Regions from separate parts of the Aeromonas bivalvium genome, predicted to be linked through region 3. Evidence: predicted binding sites of a transcription regulator. Region 3 holds the regulator's gene; each other region holds the start of a gene.
The links. The regulator MetJ, encoded in region 3, represses methionine synthesis genes. The targets are predictions, from matches to a motif close to AGANNTCTAGANNTCT.

Region 1 (9,599 bases), on a different contig from region 3:
CTGGTACACAGCCTGCACGAGCTCAACCTCACCCTGGGCCAGCTGGCGGCCCTGTGCAAGTATCCCCAGCAGCAGGATCTCGCCGCGGGCCAGGCCCAGCACCACGGCTGGGCGGCCAAGGGAGGCATCTTCTTCAGCGAACAACCCCTCTACGCCCGCCTGAGCCAGAGCCTGGGCCTGGCGCCGGGCTGCCGTCATCCGCTGGTTTACATCATGGAGGCGGCGGACGACATCTCCTACTGCATCGCGGATCTCGAGGACGCGGTGGACCGGCGGATCCTGAGCCAGAGTGAGCTGATCCAGGCTCTGGCCAGTGCCGACGAGGGGGAGTACATGCAGGCCCTGCTCGGGGAGTCCAGAGAGGGCCGCGAGGGGTTCTTCCCCCACTTTCGCCAGCGACTGACCGAGGATCTGGTGGCGCTGGCGGCCCGGACCTATCTGGCCGAGCATGATGCCATCTTGCAGGGCCGCTATCCCCATGCCCTGCTCAGCGGCCAGGCGCCGGCGGCCCGGGTGCTGGACACCCTCAAACGGGTGGCGCGCGAGCAGGTGTTCATGCGTCCCGAGGTGGAGGCTCTCGAGCTGGAAGGCTACGCCGCCCTGCGGGGGGTGCTGTCGACCTACGCCTGCCTGCTGGCCCTGCCCGAGGAGCGCTTTTCCCGGCTGCTGGCGGGGGCGGGGGGGGCGGAGCTCTTCTTCGCCCGTCGCCTGTTTCACCGCCTCTCCGCCCGTCATCTCAAGGCATACCGCCTGGCGGTGGCCAGCCCGGATGCCCGCTTCCAGTGCCGCGCCGAGCAGGAGTGGTATTACAGGGTGCGCCTGCTGCTCGACTATGTCAGCGGCATGACGGATACCTATGTGCTGGAAGAGTACCGGCTGCTGTCGGGGATCTAGGATGACCCCTTGCCGCCCTCCCCAAATGGGGGGCGGCTGGCAAGGGCCCGCTTGTATTGAATTCGGTGCTTTTTTACACTTCCGACACTTGTTCCACTTTTCACCCATAAGGAGACGAATATGCAACATTCAATGCTCAACGTTGCGACTCAACACGGCGCCTGCCGTGAGTCCGTTCGTACTCTTTTGCCGCGTGGAGTGAACAGGTAACCCTGTCACTATTTATCACCCGCGGTTCTTCCGCCGGGTGAATGTCTCCGCTCTTCGGAAGGACCGCAAGGTTCAAACGGAGAGATCTTATGTCTATCGAGCTTACCCTGCTGCGCGGTGCCGCGCGCCTGATCGCCTATCGTATTACCCGCATCGAGCAGCGCCGTACCCTGCTCAATCTGTCCCCGGCCCTGCTCAAGGATATCGGGCTGGAAGGGCAGGCGGTGCAGGTCTCCCACCTGCGGGAGCGGGAATATCAGACCGGCTTTCGGCTTGGGACGCGAATAACCTGATGGGTGGGGGTCTGGCCCCCATCCCGGGATTCATTGCTTACACTGGGCGGGCCGCTGGGCCCGCCTTGCCGTTTCTTTTCCCGCAGCAACTTTCTCTCATGACGCTGCTTCGTCGTCCGATAAGTGAAAAAGCGTGCCGTGTCGTGGTGGTCACACCGCCGTGGCACCGCATCGCCAGTGTGATACGCTCGAGTGCCGACACGGCCTGGGAGGGCATGGAGCCTTCCCCGCACTCGCCCCCGGGCGCGTGGTGACCGGGCCTCTCGATTCGGAGCCACAGGATTCCCTTCGGAACAAGGATGTTTATGAAAATTGCCGTCAAACTGTTGCTCGCCTTCGGCTTCGTCAACCTGCTGATCCTGCTCTTTGCCGTGCTAATCTCCCATCAACAGCATCAGATCGCCGACTCCGAGCAGGCACTGATGCGCCAGGCTCTGCCTGCCCTGCAGCGGGACGAGGCGAGCCAGCAGGCCCTGGTGGCCACCGTCTCCTCTCTGCGGGGCTATCTGATCCTGGGGGCGGATCCCGCCCAGGGTGAGCGCCTCAAGCAGGAGTGGCAGCAGGCCTGGCTGCGCATCGAGGGCCAGACCATGGCTCCCCCATTGGCCGAGGCGCTGGCCGCCTTCAAGGCGAGCCAGCAGCGGGTGTGGGATCTGGCCCACACGGATGACAACCTGCCCGCCCATACCCTGATGTTGCAGGAGGCCGGCCCCCTGGCGGAGGCGGCCCTGGATCAGCTGCAATCTTTCACCAACGAGGAGGTGGCGACCGAGGAGATCGGACTCTCTGGGGACAGGCGCCGTCTGCTCAAGCAGGTAGGGGATGCCTACAACGGGCTCTCCAATGCCCTCTCCGCGCTGCGGGATTACCTCATCTCGGGGGAGGATGACTATCGCCAGAAGTATCTCGATTATTACCAGTTCCACCGGCAACGGGTGCAGGAGATAGCGGGACAGGCCGCCCATTTCACCGAGGCGCAGCAGACGCTGTGGGGCCTGTTCGAGGAGATGTCGACCCCCTTCGGCGAGCTGGTCGATCAGGTGATCGCCGCGCGCCGGGCACCGGACTGGAACCGGGCCAACCATCTGATGGCCCATGAGGTGGAGCCCGAGTTGCTGCGCCTGGGCAGCCAGCTGGCGGATCAGGTCCGTCAGACCCATGCCGAGGTGGACGGCATGGGCGAGCAGATGGAGCGCGCCAGTCGCCGCATCCGCACCATGCTGGTCGCCTCCACCCTGGGGGTGCTGCTGCTCAGTACCCTGGTGGCGCTCTGGCTCAGCCGCCATCTGACCGGCGACATCCAGCGGCTCGAGCATCGCGCCAGCCTGGTGGCGTCCGGCCGGCTGCCGGCAGACCCCCTGCCGATGCGGCGCGGGGACGAGCTGGGGCGGTTGACCGGTTCCCTCAACCAGATGTCGGCCCAGCTACGTCAGCTGGTGGCCGACATTCAGGGGGCAGTCGCGCAAGTTGAGGGGGTCAGCGGCGAGGTGAGCGGCACCACTCGCACCCTGGTTTCGGATCTTGCCAGTCAGCACCACCGGGTGGATGAGGTGGCGTCGGCCATCGATCAGATCTCGGTGACCAGCCGGGAGGTGGCCGGCAACATAGCCCAGGCCGCCTGCGCCGCTACGGAGGCAGAGAACCAGAGCCGGGCGGGGGAGCAGGCCCTCGGTCAGATGGTGGGTACCATGCAGGCCATCTCCACCATGATAGGGGAGGCCAATGGCGCCATGGCGCGCCTCAGCGCCCAGAGCGAGCAGGTGGGCCGTGTCACCGAGGTGATCGCCACCATCGCCGAGCAGACCAATCTGCTGGCGCTCAACGCCGCCATCGAAGCGGCGCGGGCCGGGGAACAGGGGCGTGGCTTTGCCGTGGTGGCCGACGAGGTACGCCAGCTGGCCAGCCGCACCAGCCAGTCCACCGCCGAGATCAGCCAGACCATCGCCAGCATACAGCAGCAGACCCGGCAGACGGTGGCGACCGTGAGCACGGGAACCCGGCTGGTGGAGGAGGGGCGCGGCGCGGTGGAGAGCGTCAGCCATACCCTGCAGGGGGCCATCGAACGGGTGCAGGCGCTGAGCGAACAGCTGGGGGCCATTGCCACCGCCACCGAGCAGCAGTCACGCACCGCCCGTGAAGTGGCCGGTGCCGTGGAGGAGATTGCCGGACTCAGTCATCAATCCCGCCACCATGGCCAGCAGGGAGAGGCGATCGTGACGCGCCTGGCCCAGGAGACGGGCCGCCTCAGCCAGGCGATCAGCCGCTTCACCCTGCAGTGAGCGACCCCTGTCGGCGCCAGAAAAACGCCCCGCAACCTTAGGATGCGGGGCGTGTTCATATGGGAATGTTTTCGGGTCAATCCAGCCGGCGAAACGCCTGGTTATCGAAGCTGCTGCTGGTCTCCTGGTTGAGCAGGTTGACCAGCAGGATCGCCCGCTTAGCACCATCCGGCTCCAGGTAGATGGCCTCGAATCCGGCCAGGGGGCCAGATTCGATAAGTACCTTGTCACCCTGGCTCGGCAGGCAAGCATAGCTGGCTCTCGCCTCGTCGCTGTCATCCTTGCTCATCAGCTGGTACACCAGCTGGCTGCAGATGGGGGTCCACTCCCGCCCGAAGTGGATGATGCGGCTGATGCCCCGGGTGGACTTGAGGGTCACCGGGGTCACCTCCTCGAGATCCACAAAGATGAACAGGTAGTTCGGGAACATGGGTTCGCGGACGGGAACGCGCTTGCCACGGCGCAGCTTCTCGACCTCCACCATGGGGTAATAGGATTCAATGCCCTGAGCCGCCAAATGGACTCGGGCACGCGCCTCTTCCTTGGGCTTGCAGTAGGCCAGATACCATTGTTTCATGCTGATTGTTTCTTGTTGTCGTCGTGCTCAGGGCTATGATAGCGGCAGAGACGAAAAAGGCCACGCTGACGTGGCCTTTTTGACATGAGAGCCGCTTACCAGCCCTTGACCAGCCCCTCTTTGAACAGGGCCATGCCTTTTTGATAGACCTCGTCGGTCTGGAACGCCTGCACGAACTGCTTGACCTTCTCGTCATCCTTGTTGTCTTCACGAGAGACGATCAGGTTGACGTAGGGGGACTCCTTGTCTTCGACGAACAGGCCGTTCTCGGTGGGGGTCAGCCCAATCTGGCCGGCGAAGGTGTTGTTGATGATGGCCAGATCCACGTCTTCCAGGGAGCGCGGCAGCTGGGCGGCTTCCAGTTCGACGATCTTGAAGTTGCGCGGGTTGCTGGCGATGTCCAGTACGGTTGCCTCCAGGCCGGCGCCCTCTTTCAGGGTCAGCAGACCCTGCTTCTCCAGCAGGATCAGGGAGCGACCCAGGTTGGTCGGATCATTGGGCACCGCTATCTGGGCGCCATCTTGCAGCTCGCTCAGGGCCTTGATCTTCTTGGAGTAACCGGCAATCGGGTAGACGAAGGTGTTGCCAACCGGCACCAGCTTGAAGCCGCGATCACGGATCTGGGCATCCAGGTAGGGTTTGTGCTGGAAGGCGTTGATGTCGATGCTGCCATCGTTCAGAGCCACGTTGGGGGTGACATAGTCGGAGAAGGTCACCACCTCGACGGTCAGGCCAAACTTGTCCTTGGCAACCTTGGCGGCGGTTTCGACCAGTTCGGTCTCGGGGCCGGCAATGGCGCCAATCTTCAGGGTCTTGCTCTCTTCCTTCTGGCCGCAGCCGACCAGTACCAAGCCAGCCAGCAGAGCCGCCGCGATGGATTTAATGGCTAATTTCATGAAAACCTCCTGTTAGAAATCGACGTTCAGCGATGATCGCATTTGTTGACCAGGCGCTCACCTGCGCTCTGGATGAGTTGAACCAGTACCACCAGAATGGCCACTGTCACCAGCATGACGGTGGGGTCGAAACGCTGGTAGCCGTAACGGATCCCCACGTCCCCCAGGCCGCCCCCTCCGATGGCACCGGCCATGGCGGAGTAGTTGACCAGGGTCACCAGCGTGATGATGACGCTGTTGAGGATGCCGGGCAGGGCCTCTGGCAGCAGCACCTTGGTGATGATTTGCAGCGGCTTGGCACCCATGGCCTTGGCGGCCTCGAGCAGGCCGTCCGGCACCTCCATCAGGGCCCCTTCCACCAGGCGGGCGATGAAGGGGACGGCGCCTATGGTCAGCGGCACTATGGCGGCTATGGTGCCGATACTGGTGCCGACGATGAGTCGGGTCAGCGGTATGATGGCGACCAGCAAAATGATGAAGGGCACGGAGCGACCTATGTTGACCACGACCCCGAGCAGGCGGTTCAGCACCGGATGGGCCAGGATCTGGCCCGGTTTGGTCACATAGAGGGCGACCCCCAGGGGCAGGCCGAGCAGGCAACCGAACAGGGCGGAGGCCGACACCATGATCAGGGTGTCACCCAGCGCCGAGATGAGCAGATTAATCATGGCGTCGGACATAACCCATTACCTCCAGCTGTATGTGGTTGTCGATGAAGAACTGTTGCGTGGCCTCGCACTGGGCCTCGTCGCCGAACACCTCGGCCAGCAGGAAGCCGAACTTGACCCCGCCCGCGTATTCGATGTCCGCCGCCAGTATGCTGACGTCTATGTCGAAACGGCGGCTCGCCTCCGAGATGAGGGGGCTGTCGACGCTGGCGCCGGTGAAGCCGAGCTTGAGCAGCGGATAGCTGTCGGGAACCCGGGTTTGGGTCATCCGGTCCTGATACTCCTGGGGCACGTCCAGGTGGATGGTGGAGTGGATGAAGTCGCGGGCCAGCTGGGTCTTGGCGTTGCTGAAGAACCAGGCCACTTCCCCCTGTTCGATCAGGCGGCCATCGCTGATGATGGCCACTTCGTCACAGATCCCCTTCACCACATCCATCTCGTGGGTGATGAGCAGTATGGTCAGCCCCAGCTTGACGTTGATCTCCTTGAGCAGGGTCAGGATGGAGCGGGTGGTCTGGGGATCCAGGGCCGAGGTGGCCTCGTCGCACAGCAGCACCTTGGGGGCCGGTGCCAGGGCGCGGGCGATGGCGACCCGCTGCTTCTGGCCGCCGGAGAGTTCGGACGGATAGGCATGGGCGCGAGCCTCGAGGCCCACCAGGACCAGCAGCTCCCGCACCCGGGCCTGGATGCGGGCCTTGTCCCATCCCGCCAGCTCCAGGGGGAAGGCGATGTTGGCGGAGACGGTGCGGGAAGAGAGCAGGTTGAAGTGCTGGAAGATCATGCCGATCTGGCGGCGGGCCTGGGTCAGCTCGCCCTCGCCGAGGGCGGTCAGGTCCTGGCCATCCACCACCACCTGGCCGTCGGTGGGTCGTTCGAGCAGGTTGACACAGCGAATGAGGGTGCTCTTGCCGGCGCCGGAGGCACCGATCACACCGAAGATTTTGCCTTGGGGTACATGCAGGCTCACATCACGCAGGGCGTGCACGGCGTCACTGCCTTTACCGTAGACTTTGTTGAGGGCATTCAACTTGATCATGGATTCTTCCGTGCCAAAGCCTTAAAGCACAGGGCGCTACAGGCGGGTAAGTTGGGCAGAGGTTACACTGGGTTTGCTCTGTCATCATGGTTGATGATGCTAAGATGTCTGGATGGCTATGTCAACGAGTGTTTTTACGTCTAGACGTCTAAAAATGCGGATGTTCGGCGCCGAAAACCGGCAATGAAAAAAACCGCTCCGAGGAGCGGTTCTGGTCATCTGATCCGGGGCGGCGCTTCCCCGAGTCTCACTGGGTCTGGCTGTCCTGTGCCTGCGGGTTCTGCTCCTTGAGGAAGCTGATCCAGGGGGTGGCACGGCCGCTGACCTGGCCGTTCTGGGCGGCCTGGGTGAAGGCGGTGAGCGCCTCCTTGGGCCGGTTCTGCTCGAAGTAGGCCACCCCGGTCAGGAACTTGAGATCGGCTCGCTGCAGCGCGCTGGCATTGCCTGCAGGCTTGCCCGCCAGGGCCACCAGATCCTGATAGCGCTTGCTCTGGATCATCATGCGCGCCATCTTGAGCTGCAACTCGGCGTTGGGCGCCTGGCGGTAGGCCGTCATCAGGGTATCGATGGCCGGGTCGAGCTCCTTGGCCTGATGCCAGTAGTTGGCCAGGGTCTTGAGGTTGGCCACGCTGCGCTCCACCTGGCCCTCCTTCATGGCCTTCTCCAGCACGCGGGCGCCGCGGTGGGGAATGCCGGCGAAGGCGAGGTAGTTGGCCAGGCGCAGCAGCTCGGCCTGCTCGGTCAGCATGCCCAGCCGGTAGGCGCTCTCCAGGGCGGCCAGCGCCTTGGGATCGTTGCCCGCCTGCATATACATGGCCGAGAGCTGGGTCCAGTACTTCTTCTTCTCCGGGAACATGCCCACCAGGGTGGTCAGTACCTCGGTCGCCGGTTTGTACTGCTTCAGCTCGTAGTGTGCCCCCATCTTGAGCAGATACCAGGATTCGGGGGCCTTGCCGGCGGAGAGACGAATGGCACTGTCTACCGCCGGGATGGCCTCCCGGTACTGCTTGAGCTGGACATGGGCGTTGGCCAGGGTGATGTAGGCATGGGGAGTGGGCTTGTCCTCCTTGCCGAGGCTGGCGAACCACTCCTTCATGGTGTTGATGGATCCCTTGAAGTTGCCCTCCGCCATGTAGAGCTGGGCCAGGTTGTAGCGCACCTGCTGGGCCACAGGCTGGGGCAGGCCGCCGGTGGCAATGGCGTCGGCGAAATACTTGGTCGCCTTGCCATATTGCTCCTGCTGCGCCGCGACGAAGCCCAGGGTTTGCAGTATCACCCCCTTGTCATAGACCTTCTCCCCGGCCCCCGAGAGGGCATCTTGCAACTTGGCATTGGCCTCGCCGTACTTCTTGGCGGCGATCAGCTCCTGAGCCTTGTTGACCGCGCGGTAGGCGCGGTCGGAGAGGGAGGGTTGTTCGGCGGCCCAACTGGCGGTGCTCATCAACACGGCCAGGGCGACCGGGGCCAATATCCCCTTGTGTAACTTGTTCATCGCCACCTTCCTTAGTTGACCGCGAATTCGATCTCTTGCCGCATGCGACTCGACTGCGGCTTGCCATCGACCATGGCGGGTTTGAATGTCCACTTGGCCACCGTCTTGCGCGCCTCCTTGCCGAGGTCATAGCTGCGGGGCTGCTCTTTGACCACGCGCACGTCGCTGACCGTGCCCCGTTCGGTGACGGTGAACTCCAGCAATACCTTGCCCGAGGCCAGACCCGCGAGGGCGGCCTTGCGCGGCATCATGGGCTCGAAGGTGGCCAGAGGGATGGCGCCATTGTTGCCTCCCATGCCACCGCCGCCACCCCCTGTGCTGTAGGCACCGAGGGCGTTGCCGCCGGCGATGTTGACCGGCAGGTCCAGCTTGGGCATGTCCATGGCCATGGTCTGCATCTGCGGCTTGTCCGGGCTCGACACCTCCATCTCGGGTGGGGGGGGCGGGCGCTTGGGCGGCGGCGGTTTGGGCAGTTCTCTCTGTTTCTCTTGCAGCGTCTCCTCGGGCTTGATGCGGATGAAGTCGACCATGCTGACGTCGTCTTGTTCCAGCAACTCCCGGCGCTCCTGGTTAACCAGCTTGTCCATTCCCCAGAACAGGCCGAATACCACCAGGAAGGCGGCTGCGAAGGATATCAGGTATCTCATTGGTGACCCCTGGCATCAGCCTTCTTTATTGGCGGCGATGGAGATGTTCTGCACCCCGGCCATGCGGATCTGATCCATGACTTCCACCACGATACCGGACCTGGATTCGGTATCGGCCTGGATCACCACGGCGCCTTCCGGGTTCTCGGCACGCAGCCGCTCGATGTTGGCACGCACGGCGCCCACTTCGACCTGGCGCTTGTCGACCCAGACCTGACCGTTCTCACGCACGGCCACCATGATGTTGCCCTTCTTGACCGTCTCGGCGGTGTTGGCGCTGGGGCGGTTGATCTCCACCCCGGCCTCCTTGACGAACGAGGTGGTGACGATGAAGAAGATCAGCATGATGAACACAATGTCCAGCATGGGGGTCATATCGATCGCCGCCTCGTCTGCGCTGCTCGCGCTGTGACGCTTTCTCATAGCAAAAACTCCTTGCTTGTAACGGGTGGCCGGGTCTGGCCCGGCCACCGCATCGTTCCCTGACTCAACCGTGCTTCAGGCTGTCTTCCAGCTTGTCCACCGCCAACCTGCCCTTGTGCTCCAGACGGCTGGCGAAGAACAGGCCGGAGAGGGAGGCCACCATGCCGGCCATGGTCGGAATGGT
Region 2 (9,599 bases), on a different contig from region 3:
TGATGCGGGACAACTCTGCCACGTACTGGCGCAGCTCGTCCGGGCCCAGCGCGCAGTTGAGGCCGAACGACACGGGTTTGACGTGGCGAAGGGAATGGTAGAAGGCTTCCGTGGTCTGGCCCGAGAGGGTGCGGCCGGAGGCATCCGTGATGGTGCCGGAGATCATCACAGGCAGGCTGTAACCCAGGGCTTCGAATACCCCTTCCACCGCGAAGGCGGCGGCCTTGGCGTTCAGGGTATCGAAGATGGTCTCGATCAGGATGAGGTCGGCGCCCCCCTCGATGAGGGCATGGGTCGATTCTGTGTAGGCGGCCACCAGCTCGTCATAGGTGACGTTGCGCTTGCCGGGGTCGTTCACGTCCGGCGAGATGGAGCAGGTGCGGTTGGTGGGCCCAAGCACCCCTGCCACGAAGCGCGGCCTGGCCGGGTCTTTTGCCGTCCATTTGTCCGCCACGGCACGGGCCAGACGGGCCGCCTCCCGGTTGATCTCGGCGGAGAGATCCTCCATCTCGTAATCGGCCATGGCGATACGGGTGGCGTTGAAGGTGTTGGTCTCGAGGATGTCAGCCCCGGCGGCGCAGTATTGATCGTGGATCTCGCGGATGATCTCGGGCTGGCTCAGCACCAGCAGGTCATTGTTGCCCTTGATATCCGTATGCCAGTCGGCGAACCGCTCGCCACGATAATCCGATTCGCCGAGCTTGTAGCCCTGGATCATGGTGCCCATGGCACCGTCGATGATCAGGATCCGCTCCAGCAGACAGGCCTGCAGACTCTTGTTTGTTGTCGACACCGCTCTTACCTCTTACATCCATGCAACTGCGTGGCTTTATCCTAACAGCAAAGAAAAAAAATGGAAATCTAGCCGTCTATCTGTCTAAATTAACCAGCGATACCCAAAAGTAGGTAGTGAGTAAACTATCACCACGGAGTACCCTATGCCCGTCCTTTTACGGACTCGTGCTTGCTGTCACTCCAACGAGAAAAATAATCATGAGCGTCTATTACACACTCTGCTTCTTGGCGGCGTTGGCGATTTTTATCGCATTCGCCAACCAGTATGTCATCAAGATCCAGACCACCATCGCCATCACCGCCGGCTCCATGCTGATCTCCGCACTCATGGTGCTGTTCGGCAAACTGGGCTGGTTCAACCTCGAGCCCCTGGCCGTCGAGACCATGGAGAGCATCGACTTCCAGAACTTCCTGCTCAAGGGGATCCTGGGCTTCCTGCTGTTCGCAGGCGGCCTTGGCATCAACCTCAAGGCCTTGCGCAGCCAGAAGTGGGAGATCACCATTCTGGCCATCCTCGCCACCCTGCTCTCCACCTTCATCATCGGCTACGGCTTCTGGTTCATCGCCAAGCTGCTGGGCTGGGATCTGCCCCTGGTCTACTGCATGCTGTTCGGTGCCCTGATCTCCCCCACCGACCCCATTGCCGTGCTCGCCATCGTCAAGAAAATGAAGGCGCCCCCCCAGATCGCCATCCAGATCGAGGGAGAGTCCCTGTTCAACGACGGCGTCGGTCTGGTGATCTTCGCCACCGTGTTCGCCGTGGCCTTCGGTGGCGTCGAGCCCACCTTCACCAGCGTGGCCGGCCTGTTCCTGCATGAGGCCCTCGGCGGCATTCTGTTCGGCGCCGTGCTCGGCCTCATCGCCCACGTGATGATCAGCGCCACCGACGATGGCTCCCTGGAGCTGTTGCTGACCCTGTGCATTCCGACCGCCGGCTTCGCCCTGGCCAACATGCTGGGGGTCTCAGGCGCCCTGGCCATGGTGGTATGCGGCATCATGATCGGCAACTGGACCCGTCACTCGGGTTTCTCCGAGCAGAGCAGCCACCACCTGGATCACTTCTGGGAGTTGATGGATCAGTTCCTCAACGCCCTCTTGTTCCTGCTGATCGGCCTGGCCCTGGTGCTGCTGGATCTCGCCTGGCAAGACTGGATCCTGCTGGTCATCGCGGTGCCGCTGTGCCTGGCGGCCCGCTTCATCAGCGTCTCCCTGCCCTATGTGGCCTTTCGCAAGTTCCGCAGCTACAACACCTTCTCGGTGCGCATCCTCACCTGGGGCGGCCTGCGCGGTGGCCTGGCCATGGCCATGGCACTGGCGCTGCCGTCCGGTGTCATGATGATCCCGGGCAGTGATGTCGATCTGCGCCAGGTCATACTGGTGATGACCTACTCGGTGGTGATGTTCTCCATCGTGGTGCAGGGGATGACCATCACCCCCATGATAGAGAGAGCCAAGAAGGCCAGCGGCGACATCTGATCCGTCGCCCTGAATAACGAAAAAGCCGCCTCTCTGGCGGCTTTTTCGCAGGCGATCCCGAAGGGGAGCCTCAGCTCCTGGGTTTTTCGTAGGTGAACACCTTGCCGATGTCCTCCAGCCGGTAGCTGGTGAGCTGGTAGACATAGTAGTTGAGCCAGTTGGCAAACAGCAGGTGGCCATGGCTGCGCCAGCTGGCCCTTGGCGGCTGGTCCGGGTCGTTGCCCGGGTAGTAGTTGACCGGAATGGCGGGGGCGAGCCCGGCCTCGAGGTCGCGCTTGTATTCGCCATCCAGGGTCAGCACATCGTATTCGGGGTGACCGGTGACAAACACCTGGCGGCAATCCTTGGTGGCGGCCAGATAGACCCCTGCCTCCTCGGACTCGGCGAAGATCTGCAGATCCGTGTGGGCACGAATGAGATCGCCATCGAAAGCCGCATAGCGGGAATGGGGGGCCACGAATTCGTCATCGAAGCCGCGCAGCAGGGGCTCGTGTTCATCGAGCCTGTGGTGGCGATAGATGCCGGACAGCTTCTCGCCATGGGTCTGCTTGTCCATGCCATACAGCGCCTTGAGCGCCGCCTGCACCGCCCAGCACAGGAACAGGGTGGAGGTGACATGCTCGTGGGACCACTCGATGATCTCGACCACCCTGTCCCAGTAGACGACCTCCTCGAACTCCACCCGGCCCAGGGGCGCCCCCGTGATGATCATGCCGTCGTAGTTGTTGCCCCGCACCTGTTCGAAGTCGTGATAGAAGTTCTCGAGATGGGCCTGGGGCGTGTTCTTGGACTCCCGATCGTCGATACGCAGCAGATCCACGTCCACCTGCAGCGGTGAATTGGAGAGCATCCGCATCAGCTGGATCTCGGTCTCTATCTTCTTGGGCATCAGATTGAGGATGAGCACCCGCAGCGGGCGTATGTTCTGGGTGACGGCCCGGGATTCCGTCATGACGAAGATGTTCTCCTGCCCCAGCACTTCGGCGGCGGGTAACTGATCCGGGATCTTGATGGGCATGCTGACTCCCTGTACTGCATCAGTAAAAATGTCTGGACATCTAGAAGCCTATAATAAAGCGTCCGGACTGTCATCCGATACCTTTGTATTCACTCTCGCCATTGACTAGCATACGGCTCACGTGCCCCTCACTGCGAACCCCATGGCCGGTATCACCATTTCAGTAGACAGGCTGCAAGTCGGCAACTATGTCTCCCTGCCTCTGGGCTGGCGCGCTCACCCCTTCCTGTTTTCCAGCTTCAAGATCAAGAACGAAGAAGAGATCGCCCTGATCCGCCACCTGGGCCTGGCCAGGGTCACCATCATCCCGGAGAAGAGCGACTGCCCGCCTCTGCCCCCCGATGCACCAAGCCGTGAGGTCGTGCCAGATCCGGCTCAGCAGAGGGAGATGGAGCAGGACAAGGCGCAGCGCATCGCCCGCTTGCAGCAATACCGCCGGGACCTGCAGCAGTGCGAGAAACAGTTCCAGCACTCCTTGAGCCAGGTGCGCAGCCTGATGAGCAAGGTGCAGGCCCGCCCCCTCAACGCCATCGATGACGCCAAGGATCTGATCGATGCCATCGCCAGCCAGCTGCTGGCGGCGGACGAGCTGGTGCTGCACCTGATGGGGGACGGCGAGGAGGGGGACCCCCTCTACTATCACTCCCTCAACGTCAGCGTGCTGAGCATGATGCTGGCCAAGGAGTGCGAGATGAATGCGGAGCAGATCCGCCTGGTCGGCATGGGGGCCCTGTTTCACGACATCGGCAAGCTGAAGATCCCGAGCCAGATCCTGCGCAAGAGCGCCCCCCTGACCAGGCCGGAGCAGAACCTGCTGGCCCGGCATCCCCGCTACGGGCTGGACCTCATCAACCTGGCGGCATCCTTCCCCTCCGAGGCCAAGGGCATAGTGCTGCACCATCACGAATATCTGGACGGCAGCGGCCCGGAGGGACTCAAGGCTGGGCAGCTCGACCCCATGACCCAGCTGGTCTCCCTCATCAACGAATATGACAACCTCTGCCACCGCCACGGCAAGGTGCCCTACTCCGCCCTCTCCAGCCTCTACAAGCTGCGCAAGGGTCAGTTCAACCCGGACAACATGGCCCTGCTGATCCGCCTGCTCGGCATCTATCCCCCCGGCAGCGTGGTACAACTCTCCAGCGGCCAGCTGGGCCTGGTGATGTCCGTCAAGGGGAGCAGCCTGCTCCACCCCAGCGTGCTGGTCTACGATCCCGCCATCCCGCGCCAGGAGGCGGCCGTCATCGCGCTGGATCGGGCCGGACTCACCATCGCCAAGGTGATCCACCCCAGGTGTCTGCCCCCCGCCGTGTTCGAGTACCTGAATCCGCGCACCCGCATCAGCTACTACTTCGAACCCAAGACCAAGTGACCCTGCAGGAGTCTTCATGCACATAGAAATTGTCAGCACCGGCGACGAGATAGTGACCGGCCTGGTGGTCGATACCAATGCCGCCTGGCTCAGCGCCCGCTTGCTGGATCAGGGCTGGCAGGTGCGCCGCCGCCATACGGTGGGGGATGATCTCGCCGATCTGACCGCCCTGCTGCGCGAGTGCGCCGAGCGCGCCGACCTGGTGCTGGTGTGCGGCGGCCTGGGTCCGACGGCGGACGATCTCACCGCCCAGGCCGCGGCCGATGCCTTCAACGCCCCCCTGACCCTGCATCCCGGCTGGCTCGATACCATAGCGGCCCGCTACGCCAGCCGGGGTCGCCCCATGCCCGCCAGCAACGCCAAGCAGGCCTGGCTGCCCGCGGGCTGCGAGATCCTCGACAACCCGGTCGGCACCGCCTGCGGCTTCCTGTTGCAGTGGGGACGCTGCCGCATCGCCTTCACACCAGGGGTACCGTTCGAATTCAAGCAGATGGTGACGGAGCAGATCCTGCCCCGCCTGTACAACGAGCAAGCCAGCGGGGAGACGGCGCTGCGCCGCTTCTACAGCTTCGGCATCTCGGAATCCGCCCTGAGCGATCGGCTCGACGCTGCCCCCTGGCCCGTCGGGATCACCCTCGGCTACCGCTCCGCCATGCCCCTCATCGAACTCAAGCTGATCGGCCAGGGCGCCACGACCCGGGACATGGAGGCGGCACAGGCGCGCCTGCTCGAGCAGATCTCCCCCTGGCTGGTCGGTCAGGGTAACGAGGAACCGGCGCGGCAGATCCTCGCCCTGCTGGGGGACAGGCCCCTGACCCTGTTCGAGGGGGAGAGCCGGGGCGCCTTGCTGACCCTCTGTCATCAGCATCCCGGCCTCACGGCCCACTTCAGCCAGCAGCCTGCCGGCGAACCGGCCCAGCCCCTGGGGGACGGGCGAGGGGCCAGCCTGACCATAGGGATGGCGGGACCCCAAGGGGTACCATTGCGGCTCTGTATCGATGGCAAGTGCGTCGGCCAGACGGTGAAGGTCAGCCACCCGGATCCCGAGAGCGCCCGTGCCATCCTCGCCTTCGCCGCCCTCGACATGCTGCGCCGTCACCTGGCGGGGCTGCCGGTGATCGCCGACTATCTCACCCTGACCCGCACCCAGCCCCTGGGCTGAGTCGCCCCGGCCAGCGAGCCAGTGCTGACTCGCTGGTTCGCCCTCCCCTCGTCTCCCTCAGGGCGGCGCTGCCTGACCGTGTCCCCATGGCGATTTCTTCAACCGCCTTCACCCATTTGGACATAGATCATTGACCAATAAGAAGAATGATCAGGATACTGGGGCCTCCTTGCCGCCGAGTCGGGAGAACCAGCATGGGGGCATCATGGAATTGATAAAGAAATCAGTCAGATGGACTGAGCAGGAGCCAGAGTGTTAAACAAAGAGTGGTTACAGTTGTCGGCGGATATGGAGCTGGCCTGCCTGCGCATCCTGCCCGGGCTGGACGAACCGGTGCGCGAAGCCGATGTGCTCACCCTGCTGCTCTCCTCCAACTGTCGCCGCTATCAGCCCCTGCACGAGGGGATCAAACAGGTGGTCAGCCTGCTCAATACCCTGCAGGCCAAACCGGACGCCCCCATACCTCCCAATCCCGTCCCCATCGCCAGGCGCCAGGACGCCCGGCTGATGATACTGGTCGACAGCGACAAGATGACGGCCCGGGCCCAGATCACCTGCGACTGGGGCGGCAAGCCGCTCACCCTGGATGCCTTGCAGCAGGCCCTCGGCGAGAGCGAAGTGAACAGCGGCGTGCAGGGCATACTGCTCGAGCAGGCCGTCAAGCTCGCCAGGGAGGGGGCCCCCGGCAGTCTGATCCAGCCCGCCATCGCCTACGGCATCGCCCCCATTGCCGGCCAGGACACCCGTTTCGAGCGTCTGGTCGATACCCCGTCCGATCGCATCCTCAAGCCTCAGGAGACGGAGAACGGCAAGGTGGATCTGCGCGACCTTGGTACCCTGGTGACGGTCCGGGCGGGGGAGCCGCTGATGCGCCGCCACCCGGCGACCCAGGGCTCCCCCGGTCTGACGGTCACGGGCCAGACCCTGCCGGTCAAACCGGGCAAGGAGCTGGCCATGGTCCCCGGGGTCGGCACCGAGATAGCCAGTGACGACCCCAACCTGCTGCTCGCCAGCCGCCCCGGCCTCCCCTGCCTAGAGAAGCAGGGCATGCGGGTCGATGATGTGCTCAGCCTCAAGCAGGTGGATGCCCGCAGCGGTCATGTGACGTTCGAGGGAGCCCTCATCATCAGCGGCGACGTGTTCGCCGGCATGCGGATCCGGGCCAGTGGCGACGTGGTGATCGGTGGCTTCGTGGAGGGTGCCGACATCGAATCCGGCGGCGCCATCACGGTGCGTCACGGGGTCATCGGCCGCAAGACGGAGGATGACGACCCCCTCTGCCGGCTCAGCGCCCAGGGGGAGATACACGCCGCCTATGCCCAGTACGCCAGGCTGGAGGCGGGAGGCAATATTCATATCCAGACCCAGCTCACCCACTGCCACACCCGCAGTGGTCAGGATCTGCGGGTTGGCGACAGCGCCATGCGCAAGGGCACCCTGCTCGGCGGCATCAGCATCGCCAATCGCCAGATCCAGGCCCCCAGCATAGGGGCCAGTGCCGCCAACCATACCCGGTTGCAGATCCTTGGCGGTTACTTCAGCCACAAGCAGCAGGAACAGGAGCTCAAGCAGCGCAAGCAAAGCTGCCGCGACCAGCTGCTCAAGGTGCAGGATCTGCTGCTCAAGCTGCTGCAGCTGCCGCGGGAGAAGCGCAACCCCGAGACCCTGGACAAGATCAAGACCCTGCGCCAGCAATACCTGGGCCAGAGCAAGGGACTGGACGCCAAACTGGACGAGGCCCAGCAGGCCCTGCAGCAGCTGCTCGGCGAGATGGAGATCACCGCCACCCAGCGCCTCTATGCCGGTGTCGAGGTGGAGCTGGCCAACAGCAGCTACCGGGTCGATATCGACCATGGCCCCATTCGTATCGCCTTCAAGCAGGAACAGATAGTGTTGCAGCCTCTGGAAGGACGTAAATAAGTCAGGGCGAGAGCCCGTGTCCCCTGCCCACCTGGGGCCAGCCAGCCCCAGGTCCTGTGCCGGGCAGAGTCGGCCATGCCGTGATCCCTGACCCGAACTTGGGTACACTGCCAGCCTTGCACGCCACACAAAGCAGGTAACAGTCGATGTACAAACTGATCGCATTGGATATGGATGGCACTCTGCTCACCCCCCAGGGCACCATCTCCCCGCGCACCCATGCCGCCATCACCGCCGCCCGCGCCAGGGGCGTGACCGTGGTGCTGGCCTCCGGCCGCCCCCTGGAGGGCATGACCCGCTACCTGGAAGAACTGGGGATGACGGGGCCGGAAGATTATGTGATCAGCTACAACGGCGCCATGGTGCAGCGGGTTGCCGACGGCGCCCGGATCCGCAGCCAGCTGCTGACCGGGGCCGATGCCAGCCTGGTGGCGCGTCTGGCCGAGCAGCAGGGGGTCAATGTCCACGGCTTCTCGGTGCGCCAGGGCCTCATCAGCCCCCGCCTGAGCCACTATACCGAGCACGAATCCCGCCTGACCGGCATGCCGGTCAACCTGGTCGACTTCGCCACCCTGCCCCCGGACGAGGCGATCCTCAAGGTAATGATGATCGACGAACCCGCACTGCTGAGCCGGGCCATCGCCGCCCTGCCGGCGCAGCTCTATCAGGACTACACAGTGGTGCAGAGCGCCCCCTACTTCCTCGAGATCATGAACAAGCAGAGCCACAAGGGGAGCGGAGTGGCCGCCCTGGCCGAGCACCTGGGCCTGGATGCCAGCCAGGTGATCGCCGTGGGGGATGCGGGCAACGACAGCCACATGATCGAATACGCCGGCCTCGGCGTCGCCATGGGCAACGCCACCGACCCCCTCAAGGCCCTGGCCCAGCACATCACCAGCCGCAACGATGAGGACGGGGTCGCCCGGGTCATCGAAACCTTCGTGCTGGCCTGATCCCCACGGCCACGTCCATCCGGCAGGCCCCCTGCCGGATGTTTAATATATCCACCCATCAAGCCAGCCCCAGCCCCGAACTTGCCCCCACTCTCCCCATCAAACGGGCGAAGAAGCCATATATGCACCATCTCGCTTAACATAAACCACTCATTTTGTTTGACATATTTAACGGCCTTGGCAGACTGAAATCAGGATCCAGGCTCTCGCCGCTGCGCGCCTTCTCCTGACACCAGCCGATGCGAGCCCGGGATATCCTAAACTTGCCTTGAGGCAGGCCCTGATATCGGTCAGGGCGAGCCCAAGGCGCCAGGGTCCCTCGGGACCGCAAAGGAATGCCAAGGTGATTTATGTCTGCACATACCCCATCCGCCTCACCCCGCAAGCCTCTGGTTCTGATGACCATGGGCAGCCAGGCCCGCAACGGCCATGACTATCAGGTCATGACCCACAAATACATCAAACCCCTGGTGGAGATCAGCGACTGCACCCCGCTGCTGGTGCCCACCTGCTGCGGCACAGAGGCCCTCGAGCACTACCTCTCCCTGGCCGATGGCATCTATCTGAGCGGCGCCGGATCCAACATAGATCCCGCCCTCTATGGCCAGCAGAACCTGACCCCGGACAAGGCCCAGGACAGGGAGCGGGATCTGTTCGACATCGCCCTGGTACGGGCCGCCATCGACAAGGGGGTGCCCATCCTCGGCATCTGTCGCGGCATGCAGGAGATCAACGTCGCCCTGGGAGGGGACATACATCAGAAGGTCTACAGCGAACCCGGCTTCGATGACCATCGCGAGGATCCCGAGGATCCGCCCGAGCTGCAGTATGGCGAGAGCCACATGGTCGAGCTGGTGGAGGGTAGCTGGTTTGCCGACCTGATGGGCACTCGCCGCATCCCGG
Region 3 (9,599 bases):
ATGATGGGGGTCGCCGGCTACTGGCTGCTGACCTGATGCGACAGCACCTGCCCTGGAAAAGGGCGGACGGTGCGGGGCCTGTGCCCCTTTGCCCGTGGTGTTCGTCCTGCGACTCGTTTACTCTTGAGTCATGACTCTCGCCAGTGGCCCGGCTATGGATCCCAACAAGCGCAAACCCGACATCATCAAGGCCGAAATCGTGGCCGAAAGCCGCCTGTTCAAGGTGGAATCCCTGCATCTCAAGTTCTCCAATGGCGAGGAGCGGGTCTATGAGCGGATGCGTGGCGGCAACCGGGGCGCCGTCATGGTGGTGCCCATGCTGGACGCCGATACCCTGTTGCTGGTGCGCGAATATGCCGCCGGGACCCACTCCTACGAGCTGGGTTTTCCCAAGGGGCTGATCGATCCGGGGGAAGATGCCTTCGAGGCGGGCAACCGGGAGCTGATGGAGGAGGCGGGGTTCGGGGCGAACACCCTGATCCCGCTCAAACAGGTCTCCCTGGCACCGGGCTACTTCGCCAGCAAGATGGACATACTGCTGGCGCTGGATCTTTTCCCCGAGTGGCGGGTCGGCGACGAGCCCGAGCCCCTCGAGGTGATCCCCTGGCCCCTCTCTCGCCTCGATGAACTGCTCGAGCGGGACGACTTCACCGAATCACGCAGTATCAGTGCCCTGCTGTTGACCCAGAAGTGGTTGTCCCGGCAGGAAAAATAACGAGCGGTGCCATGGAGGATGAGACGATGCAGGAATTACTGAGCTGGGTGCCCGGGGTCAAGGAGATCGCCCGCGAGGCCGGAAGAATACTCCATGAGATCTATCGAGGGGGCCAGTTCGAGCGAGAACTCAAGGCGGATGACTCCCCGGTCACCAGTGCCGATCTCGCGGCCGATGCCTATCTCAAGCAGGCGCTGTCGGCGCTCACCCCCCATGTACCCGTGCTGACCGAAGAGGCGGCGGATGTGCCCTTCAGCCAGCGTGCCAACTGGCGGCAATACTGGCTGGTGGACCCCCTCGACGGCACAGGCGAGTTCATCGCCGGCAGCGGCGATTTCGCTACCCTGATTGCCCTGGTGCGGGACAATGTGCCCGTGCTCGGGGTCATCTATGCCCCCGAATCCGACCTGCTCTACTGGGCGGTGCGCGGTCATGGCGCCTTCAAGGAGGTGAATGGCGAGGTGCAGCCCATCAGCGCCGTGCACCACGAGCATGACCAGCCCGACTCCCTGGTGGTGGCCATCAGCCGTCGCCAGAAGCTGGAGAACCTGACCCGCCGCCTCAACCCGGCCATTCACTACGAGCTGATCCCGCTCGGCTCCAGTTCCCTCAAGTCCTGCCTGGTGGCGGAGGGGGCGGCAGACTGCTATGTGCGCCTCGGCCCCACCGGGGAGTGGGACACCGCCGCCGCCCAGTGCATCGTCGAGGCGGCCGGGGGGCGCATCCTCAGCCTGGCGTTGCAGCCGCTCAGCTACAACGAAACCGAATCGCTGGAGAACCCTGACTTCATCGTGATGGGGGACCCAGATCTCGCATGGCACAAGATCCTGGCCCATTGAGGCGGTTGAAATGCCATGATTCGATCTTATCAGGCAGCTTGGCGGCTGCCTGATTGCATGGCGTGATCCGCTGCTTTAAAGCGGCATATTCAGGGGTATTCGCTGGCTAGGTACTGTGATGGCAGTGGATCATCACACATTGCCGCGAGCTGCCGGCATGTTTTTCATGTAATGCCGGCAACCTCGATTTCCTTGAAATATAAATTTGAAAATTAATTATATTTTGGTTTTATATTTGGCATTTTGGCCGTGATTTGGTTCAACCGAATTCCCCCTCTCCCATCCCCTGCCCAATCTTGCTGGTTGAGACGCGCTTTGCCAGTGGGATCTGCCAATGCCGATTTTTGAGAATTAAATGCTAAAGGAGCACAATTCTTACAGATTTTAATACTGGCTATAAGTGGTTTATTAATGAGTTCATCTGCAGAGATCTCCCGGGAGCTGTCCGGTTCCCCATCCATCACTCGCACCGGCTGGCGCCGTCACGACACCCACTGGGTCATCAGCCTGTTTGGCACCGCCGTCGGCGCCGGCATCCTGTTTCTGCCCATCAACCTGGGTCTGGGGGGCATCTGGCCCCTGGTCATCGTCGCCGTGCTGGCCGGCCCCATGACCTTCCTGGCCCATCGCGGGCTGGCGCGCTTCGTGCTCTCGTCGTCGCGCCCCCACGCCGATTTCACCGAGGTGGCGGAGGAGCACTTCGGCAAGATGGCCGGTCGCCTCATCTCTGTGCTCTATTTCCTCTCCATCTTCCCTATCCTGCTTATCTACGGGGTCGGCCTGACCAACACGGTGGAGAGCTTCATGGTCAACCAGCTCGCCATAGTAGCCCCGAACCGGGTCATGCTATCGGGCATGCTGGTGTTTGCCATGATAGCGGTGATGCTGGCCGGCGAGAGGGCCATGCTGCGGGCGTTCGCCTTCATGGTCTATCCGCTGGCGGTCATTCTGGCGGCCCTCTCCGTCTATCTCATTCCCCAGTGGCACTGGCCGGAAGTGGCCGCGTTCGAGGGGGCCCGCTTTCTCAACACCGTCTGGCTGGCGCTGCCGGTGACCGTGTTTGCCTTCAGCCACGCCGCCGCCATCTCAGGCTTTGCCAACGTGCAGCGGCGGGAATATGGCGAGCTGGCGGAGGCCAGGAGCGGCCTTATTCTGCGCAACACCACGGTGATGCTGGTGGGCTTCGTGCTCTTTTTCGTCTTCTCCTGCGTGCTCAGCCTCTCCCCGGCCCAGCTGGCCGAGGCCAAGGCCCAGAACGTCTCCGTGCTCTCCTATCTTGCCAACATCACAGACAACCCTGTGATCGTGACCCTGGGGCCGCTGATCGCCTTCATCGCCATCAGCTCCTCCTTCCTCGGCCACTTCCTCGGCGCCCGGGAGAGCCTGAAAAGCCTTATTGCCAAGCCCACCGGCCTGTCGCTCGCCAAGGCGGACAAGCTCGGCATTGCCATCATGTTCTTCGCCATCTGGGGGGCGGCTGTGGTCAACCCTGGCATTCTGGGGCTGATGGAGACCCTCTCCGGCCCCGTCATCGCCATGATCCTCTTCATCATGCCGGTGGTGGCCATCTATCGGGTGGAGGCGCTGGCCCGTTTTCGCAAGGGCTGGGCCAACGGCTTCATCCTGTTGACCGGTTCGCTGGCGGTCTCGGCCCTGCTCTTCAGCCTGCTGAAGTAACAGCGGCGCTGCGGCCAGAAAGAGAAGAGGCGACCCCGGGGGGCGCCTCTTCTCTTTCATGGGGCACAGGGCTTCAACCCAGCTTGGCGCCGTTCTCCACCGCCTGCTCCGGGATGGCCATCACCACGGCGCCGTCCGGGCGGTAGAAGCCGGTCAGCAGAAACTCCGACTGAAACGGTCCTATCTGCTTGGCCGGAAAGTTCACCACGGCGACTATCTGGCGCCCCACCAGATCCTCGGGGCGATAGAGATCCGTGATCTGGGCGCTGCTCTTGCGCACGCCCAGTTCGGGGCCAAAATCCGCCCACACCTTGTAGGCGGGCCTGCGCGCCTCGGGGAAGGGTTCGACCCGCACCAGGGTGCCCACCCGGAGCTCCACCATCTCGAATTGCTGCCAGCTTATGGTCTGCATCTTGGCTTCTCCTGTCACACCTTGCATTGGCCCCAGCATGCCTCGACACGGCACTCCCTGTCTTCGGCAAGGAGCCGGATGATTATGGCCGCGGGCCGCTTTGCTGGCGCCAGCGGCTGGGGGTGAGCCCGGTCTCGGCCAGGAAGCGCTCGGCGAAGGCCCCCTGATCCTGATAGCCGCAGCGGCTGGCCACGACGCCGATGGGCAGGGCGGTTTGCGCCAGCAGGGTGCGTGCCAACGCCATGCGTCGCCCCCGAATGTAGTGGGAGACGCTCATGCCGAACTGCTGGCGAAAGGCGTGCTTGAACTGGCTCTGGCCGAGGCAGGCGATGGCGGCGAGCCGCGCGTTGCCAAGGGGCTCGGCGAGGTGGGCCTCGATGTGGCGCTGCACTCTTGTCATGCGCGGGGCCAGGGGAGGAGCCATGCCCTGGCCCTCGGCCAGCAGGCTCAGCCAGATCTGGTCCATGCCCGTCAGATAACGACCCTGGCGCACCATCTGATGGAGGAAGGCGAGGTAGTGGCGCTGGGGCTCGTCCAGGGAGATGAAGGGGCTATCCCCCAGCGCCGCAGGCAGCCAGAGGCTCTCCTGCACCAGAAACGAGAGCGCAGGATCGGCGGCGTAGTCGTGGCGAAGGCCCGGCGCTATGACGCAGGCAGAGCCGGGGGCGAGGCGGCGTCCCTGGCCCTGCACCTCGATCTCGATGGGGCCGTCCAGGGGGATCACCAGCTGGGCATGGTCGTGACTGTGGCTCTGGATGTCGCTCTGGTAGCGGCGCAGGCTGAAGGGGGAGGCGGATAGGGATGACGCGGCACCGGGCCGCGTCATCGAAGGGGAAATGTCATGTGCCATGGGCGCCGGCTCACTCGGCGTCGTAGTCTTCGATCTCTTTGCCCAGGGCCTCCATGATGGCGCGGGCCTCTGCCGGGACGCTGTCCGGATGATCCTTGCGAAGATCGTCGTCGCAGGGCAGCGGCTGACCGGTGAACGCATGGAGAAAGGCCTCGCAGAGCAGTTCGCTGTTGGTCGCATGACGCAGGTTGTTCACCTGGCGACGGGTGCGCTCGTCGGTCAACACCTTCAGCACCTTGAGCGGGATCGAGACGGTAATCTTCTTGACCTGTTCACTCTTCTTACCGTGTTCCGCATAGGGGCTGACGTAGTCGCCGTTCCACTCTGTACCCATGATTCACCTGTTCTCATTTGGCCTTGAGCGCGGATTTTAACCCTTAAGGAAATCAATGGCAATCCAACAGCAAAGCCATTTAGACGTCTAGAAGTGTTGACGGCCTTCTTGGGGTGGCGTAATGTCTCGAACAATGGCGAGAGTGGACTCGCGCAAGGATGAGGAGAGAGAGATGACCCACAAGGCAACCCTGGCGGTGCGCACCGGCATAGAGACAGATACCCAGCATGGCGCCGTGGTGCCCCCCATCTATCTCTCCAGCAACTACACCTTTGCCGACTTCGGCGTGCCCCGTCAATACGATTATGCCCGCTCCGGCAATCCGACCCGTGGCAATCTGGCGGACGCGCTGGCTGCCCTGGAAGGAGGGGCGGGCGCCGTGGTGACCGGCACCGGCATGGGGGCCATCCACCTGGTGACCCAGGCCCTGCTGCAGGCGGGGGATCTGCTGATCGCCCCCCACGACTGTTACGGCGGTACCTGGCGCCTGTTCGAATTTCTGGCCGCCAAGGGCAATTATCGCGTCAAGTTCGTCGATCAGGGGGACGAGCAGGCCCTGGCCACCGCCCTGGCCGAGGGGCCCAGGCTGGTGTGGGTGGAGACCCCCTCCAACCCGCTGCTGCGGGTGGTGGACGTGGCGGCCATCTGCGAGGCTTCCCACGCCGTGGGCGCCCTGGTGGCGGTGGACAACACCTTCCTCTCGCCGCTCTTGCAGCAACCTCTGGCCCTGGGGGCCGATCTGGTGGTCCACTCCACCACCAAGTACATCAATGGTCACTCCGACGTGGTGGGCGGGGTGGCGATCGCCAAGGAGGCCGAGCTGGCCGACAGCCTGCTGTGGTGGGCCAACTGCCTGGGGCTGACCAGCGGGGCCTTCGATTCCTACCTCACCCTGCGCGGCCTGCGCACCCTGGGGCCCCGTCTGCGCACCCATCAGGAGAACACCCAGCACATTCTGGCTTTCCTGCAGACCCAGCCCCTGGTGAAAACCATCTATCACCCCAGCCTGCCCAGCCACCCCGGCCACGAGATAGCCCGTCGCCAGCAGTCCGGCTTCGGCGCCATGCTGAGCTTCGAGCTCGACTGCGACGAGGCGGGGCTGCGGGCCTTCCTCGGCGCCCTCAACTACTTCTCGGTGGCCGAGTCCCTGGGTGGGGTGGAGAGCCTGGTGGCCCATCCGGCCAGCATGACCCACAGGGCCATGAGCGCCGAGGCCCAGCAGGCGGCGGGCATCAGTCCCCAGTTGCTGCGGATCTCGGTGGGCATAGAGCACGGTGAGGATCTGGTGGCGGATCTGGCCCAGGCCCTGGCGGCGGCAGAGCGAGAGGCGGCGAAATGAGTCAGGCCGAGCAGAACGTCCCCTTGAGTGGGCAGGCAGCAGTGAACAACCAGCGAGACAGCGTGAAGGAGGTTGCCGTGACGGCAGGGGTGAAGCATAGACAGGTACACAAATTTGGCGGCAGCAGCCTGGCCGACCCCGTCTGTTATCGCCGGGTGGCGGCCATCGTCGAACAGCAGGGGGATGGCAGCGAGCTGATCGTGGTGTCGGCGGCGGGCAAGACCACCAACCGGCTGATCCAGCTGGTGGAGCTGGCCGAGGCGGGGGACGAGGCGGCCGGTGAAGCCCTTAATGCCCTGCGCGCCTACCAGCAGGGCTTGATCGACGGCCTGCTGGAGGGGGAGCTGCACCAGAGCCTGACCGCCCAGCTCAACGGGGATCTCGGTCGCCTGGGCCAGACCCTGGAGGGGCGCTTCGATCGCTTCGAGCGCAACGGCCTGCTCGCCTTCGGGGAAGTCTGGTCGGCGCGCCTGCTGGCCGCCCTGCTCACCAGCCGGGGCGAGCCCGCCATCTGGCTCGATGCCCGCAGCTTCCTGCGCGCCGAGGATGGCGCCCTGGTCAAGGTGGACGAGGCCCTCTCCAGCGAGCTGCTCAAGGCCCGTCTGGCCGAGCATGACGGTCGCATCGTGGTGACCGGCTTCATCGCCGCCGACATGGAGGGACGCTCCCTGCTGCTCGGGCGCAACGGCTCCGACTACAGCGCCAGCCTCCTGGCCCTGCTGGCAGACGGCGAGTCCACCACCATCTGGAGCGACGTGGCCGGGGTCTACAGCGCGGATCCGCGCCGGGTGAAGGAGGCGCGCCTGCTGGAGCGCCTGAGCCTGGCCGAGGCCAACGAGCTGGCCCGCCTGGGCTCCTCCGTGCTCCATTCCCGCACCCTGCAACCGGTGGCCGACAGCCGCCAGCGCCTTACCCTGCGCTGCAGCTACAACCCGGACGAAGGCTGCACCCATATCCTGCGCCGTGCGCCTCGCAGCAACGGGGCCCGTATCGTCAGCTCCGTGGATCAGATAGCCCTGATCGAACTCAAGGTGCTGGCCCAGGGGGACTTCGACCAGGCGGTCAAGACCATAGAGGCTCACCTGGCACGCCATCGCCTGAGCCCCCTCACCCTGCAACGTCAGCCGGACCGGCGGGTGCTGCGCCTCGCTTACACCCTGGAGGTGGCGGTCGGCGCCTATGATCTGCTGCGGGATTTCCAGCTGCAAGGCAACTTCACCGGCCTGATCCAGAAGGAGGGTTACAGCCTGGTGGCCCTGGTGGGGGCCGGGGTGACCGACAACGCCGAGCAGTGCCACCGTTTCTACCAGCTGCTGTCGGATCAGCCCCAGGAGTTCGTCCAGGTGGCCAGAGACGGCCTGAGCCTGGTGGCCGTGCTGCGTCAGGTGGTGCTCGAGCCCCTGCTCATCGCCCTGCACAGCGCCCTGTTCAGCCGCCCGACCCGGGTCGGTCTGGTGCTGTTTGGCAAGGGCAACATCGGCAGCCAGTGGCTCGCTCTCTATGGCCGCGAGCAGGCCCGCCTCGAGCGCGAGCTGAACGTGGCGCTCACCCTGTACGGGGTGTTCAACTCCCAGGGGGGCCTGTTGGACGAGGAGGGGCTGGATCCCATCAAGGTGCAGAAGCACTTCGAGCCCAGCCCCCTCATCTGGCCCGAGCTGCTGACCCAGCTGGAGCAGCACAGTTTTGACTCCCTGATCGCGCTCGATCTGACCGCCAGCGAGACGGTGAGCCGCTACTACCCCGATTTCGCCCAGCTCGGCTGCCACATCATCGCCGCCAACAAGTTCGCCGGCGCCGCCGAGAGCGAGTTCTACCAGCGCATCAAGCAGGCGTGCCGCGACCATCAGGTGCAGTGGCGCTACAACGCCACCGTGGGGGCAGGCCTGCCGATCCAGTCCAGCATCCAGATGCTGCGCCAGAGCGGCGACCCCGTCCAGGGGGTCTCGGGGATCTTCTCCGGTACCCTCTCCTGGCTGTTCCAGCAGTATGACGGCAGCCGCCCCTTCTCCGAGCTGGTGGACGCAGCCTGGCAGCAGGGATTGACCGAACCGGATCCCCGGGAGGATCTCTCCGGCCAGGATGTGCGCAGGAAGCTGCTGATCCTGGCGCGGGAAGCGGGCTTCGAGCTGGACTCCGCCGACATAGAGCTGGAGAATCTGGTGCCCCATGCCCTGCGTCCGCTGTCGGTGGAGGGCTTCATGGACAAGCTGGGCGAGCTCGACGGCCCCATCCAGTCCGCCTTCGAGGGGGCGCGCCGGGTCGGCAAGGTGCTGCGCTACGTGGCCCGCATCGAGCGGGGAGGCAAGGCCCGCGTCGGCCTGGAGGCGCTGGAGCCTCACCACCCCTTCGCGAACCTCTTGCCCTGCGACAATGTGTTCGCCATCGAGAGCGACAATTACCGCACCAATCCCCTGGTCATCCAGGGGCCGGGGGCGGGACGTGAGGTGACCGCCGGGGCCATCCAGTACGATCTGTGGCAGATCTGCGCCGCGCTGTGAGGCCGGGCAAACAAAAAGGGCGCCTTATGGCGCCTTTTTTTGTTCCTGATTTCCGGGAGGCGAGTCAGCCTCCTCCCCGAGCCGCCGATGGAAGTAGGCCTGATAGTCGAAGTCGATCCCCTCGAGATAGGGGTTGTCGAGCACCAGGACATGGCGCCGCTGGGGCTGCACCAGATCCAGGGCGGGCTGGAAGTGCTGGCGCCAGAGGTGCTGCAAGGAGCCCTTGCGCCAGGCACGCTCCAGCCCTGTCTGTACCCGGGTGAGGGCGGCGCCGTTGGCCTCGTGGCTGTAGAAGAGGTGGGGATTGGGGTAGGAGAGGGCAATCTGGCTGTCCAGGGCCAGACCCGGCATGGCCTGGCGCCGTTGCCACTCCTGATACACCTCTCCCGCCCCCCGGCAGAAGAGGTCGGCCCGTCCCCTGGCCACCAGTCTGAACAGGCGCTCGTAGTCGTCTACCTCCTGCACCTGCATGCCGGCGTGCCTGAGCACCAGGGCGTCCTGCCAGCCCCGGCCCTGCACCTGACGAAAGGTGCGCAGCGCCGCCAGGGTGCGGACCTGGGAAAAGTCGGCCTGGCGCCCCTCGTTGACGAAGCAGACCCGGTAGCTGAGCATGCCCAGGGTGATGGGGAAGCGAACATGACCGAGGTGGGGGCGTTTGCTTGGGCTGAGCCAGGCGTGGGAGGCGATCAGGTTGGGGTAGCTGTTCTGCGCCAGCTGCTGGAGCAGCCGGACCCGGTTCATGGGGGGCGCCAGCGCCAGCTGGTACTCCCCGAAGTCGACCCGGGTCTCCTCCAGCGCCAGGCGCAGCAGATCCTGCTCGTAGCGGGTGCGCTGATCCTGGGGGCTCTCGGGGCTGACATGGGTGAAGAGAGTGGCGGCTCCGGCCCGGGGGGTGGCCAGCCAGAGGGTGCACAGCAGTGCCAGATACCCTGCCC

Region 1: the regulator MetJ is predicted to act here: its motif matches at 6,988-7,003, upstream of metN (methionine ABC transporter ATP-binding protein MetN).
Region 2: the regulator MetJ is predicted to act here: its motif matches at 3,316-3,331, upstream of metA (homoserine O-acetyltransferase MetA).

The regions. Positions count from the first base shown of each region.
Region 1 covers NZ_JBGXBV010000001.1:1,525,872-1,535,470, reverse strand. The annotation lists gene dgt (dGTPase) at 1-894, shown strand, start outside; gene ACEUCR_RS06990 (DUF1127 domain-containing protein) at 1,194-1,397, shown strand; gene ACEUCR_RS06985 (methyl-accepting chemotaxis protein) at 1,703-3,676, shown strand; gene rfaH (transcription/translation regulatory transformer protein RfaH) at 3,753-4,253, opposite strand; gene metQ (methionine ABC transporter substrate-binding lipoprotein MetQ) at 4,349-5,149, opposite strand; gene ACEUCR_RS06970 (methionine ABC transporter permease) at 5,176-5,829, opposite strand; gene metN (methionine ABC transporter ATP-binding protein MetN) at 5,810-6,853, opposite strand; gene ACEUCR_RS06960 (tetratricopeptide repeat protein) at 7,101-8,345, opposite strand; gene ACEUCR_RS06955 (energy transducer TonB) at 8,357-8,992, opposite strand; gene ACEUCR_RS06950 (ExbD/TolR family protein) at 9,008-9,415, opposite strand; gene ACEUCR_RS06945 (MotA/TolQ/ExbB proton channel family protein) at 9,480-9,599, opposite strand, start outside.
Region 2 covers NZ_JBGXBV010000008.1:85,493-95,091, forward strand. The annotation lists gene metH (methionine synthase) at 1-793, opposite strand, end outside; gene ACEUCR_RS16445 (cation:proton antiporter) at 994-2,271, shown strand; gene metA (homoserine O-acetyltransferase MetA) at 2,342-3,289, opposite strand; gene ACEUCR_RS16455 (HD-GYP domain-containing protein) at 3,432-4,661, shown strand; gene ACEUCR_RS16460 (CinA family nicotinamide mononucleotide deamidase-related protein) at 4,678-5,823, shown strand; gene ACEUCR_RS16465 (DUF342 domain-containing protein) at 6,076-7,743, shown strand; gene yidA (sugar-phosphatase) at 7,890-8,696, shown strand; gene ACEUCR_RS16475 (gamma-glutamyl-gamma-aminobutyrate hydrolase family protein) at 9,047-9,599, shown strand, end outside.
Region 3 covers NZ_JBGXBV010000003.1:138,684-148,282, forward strand. The annotation lists gene ACEUCR_RS10060 (LysE family translocator) at 1-36, shown strand, start outside; gene nudE (ADP compounds hydrolase NudE) at 131-715, shown strand; gene cysQ (3'(2'),5'-bisphosphate nucleotidase CysQ) at 742-1,554, shown strand; gene ACEUCR_RS10075 (aromatic amino acid transport family protein) at 1,966-3,231, shown strand; gene ACEUCR_RS10080 (tRNA-binding protein) at 3,305-3,643, opposite strand; gene ACEUCR_RS10085 (AraC family transcriptional regulator) at 3,726-4,469, opposite strand; gene metJ (met regulon transcriptional regulator MetJ) at 4,504-4,827, opposite strand; gene metB (cystathionine gamma-synthase) at 5,000-6,166, shown strand; gene ACEUCR_RS10100 (bifunctional aspartate kinase/homoserine dehydrogenase II) at 6,163-8,664, shown strand; gene ACEUCR_RS10105 (hypothetical protein) at 8,689-9,599, opposite strand, start outside.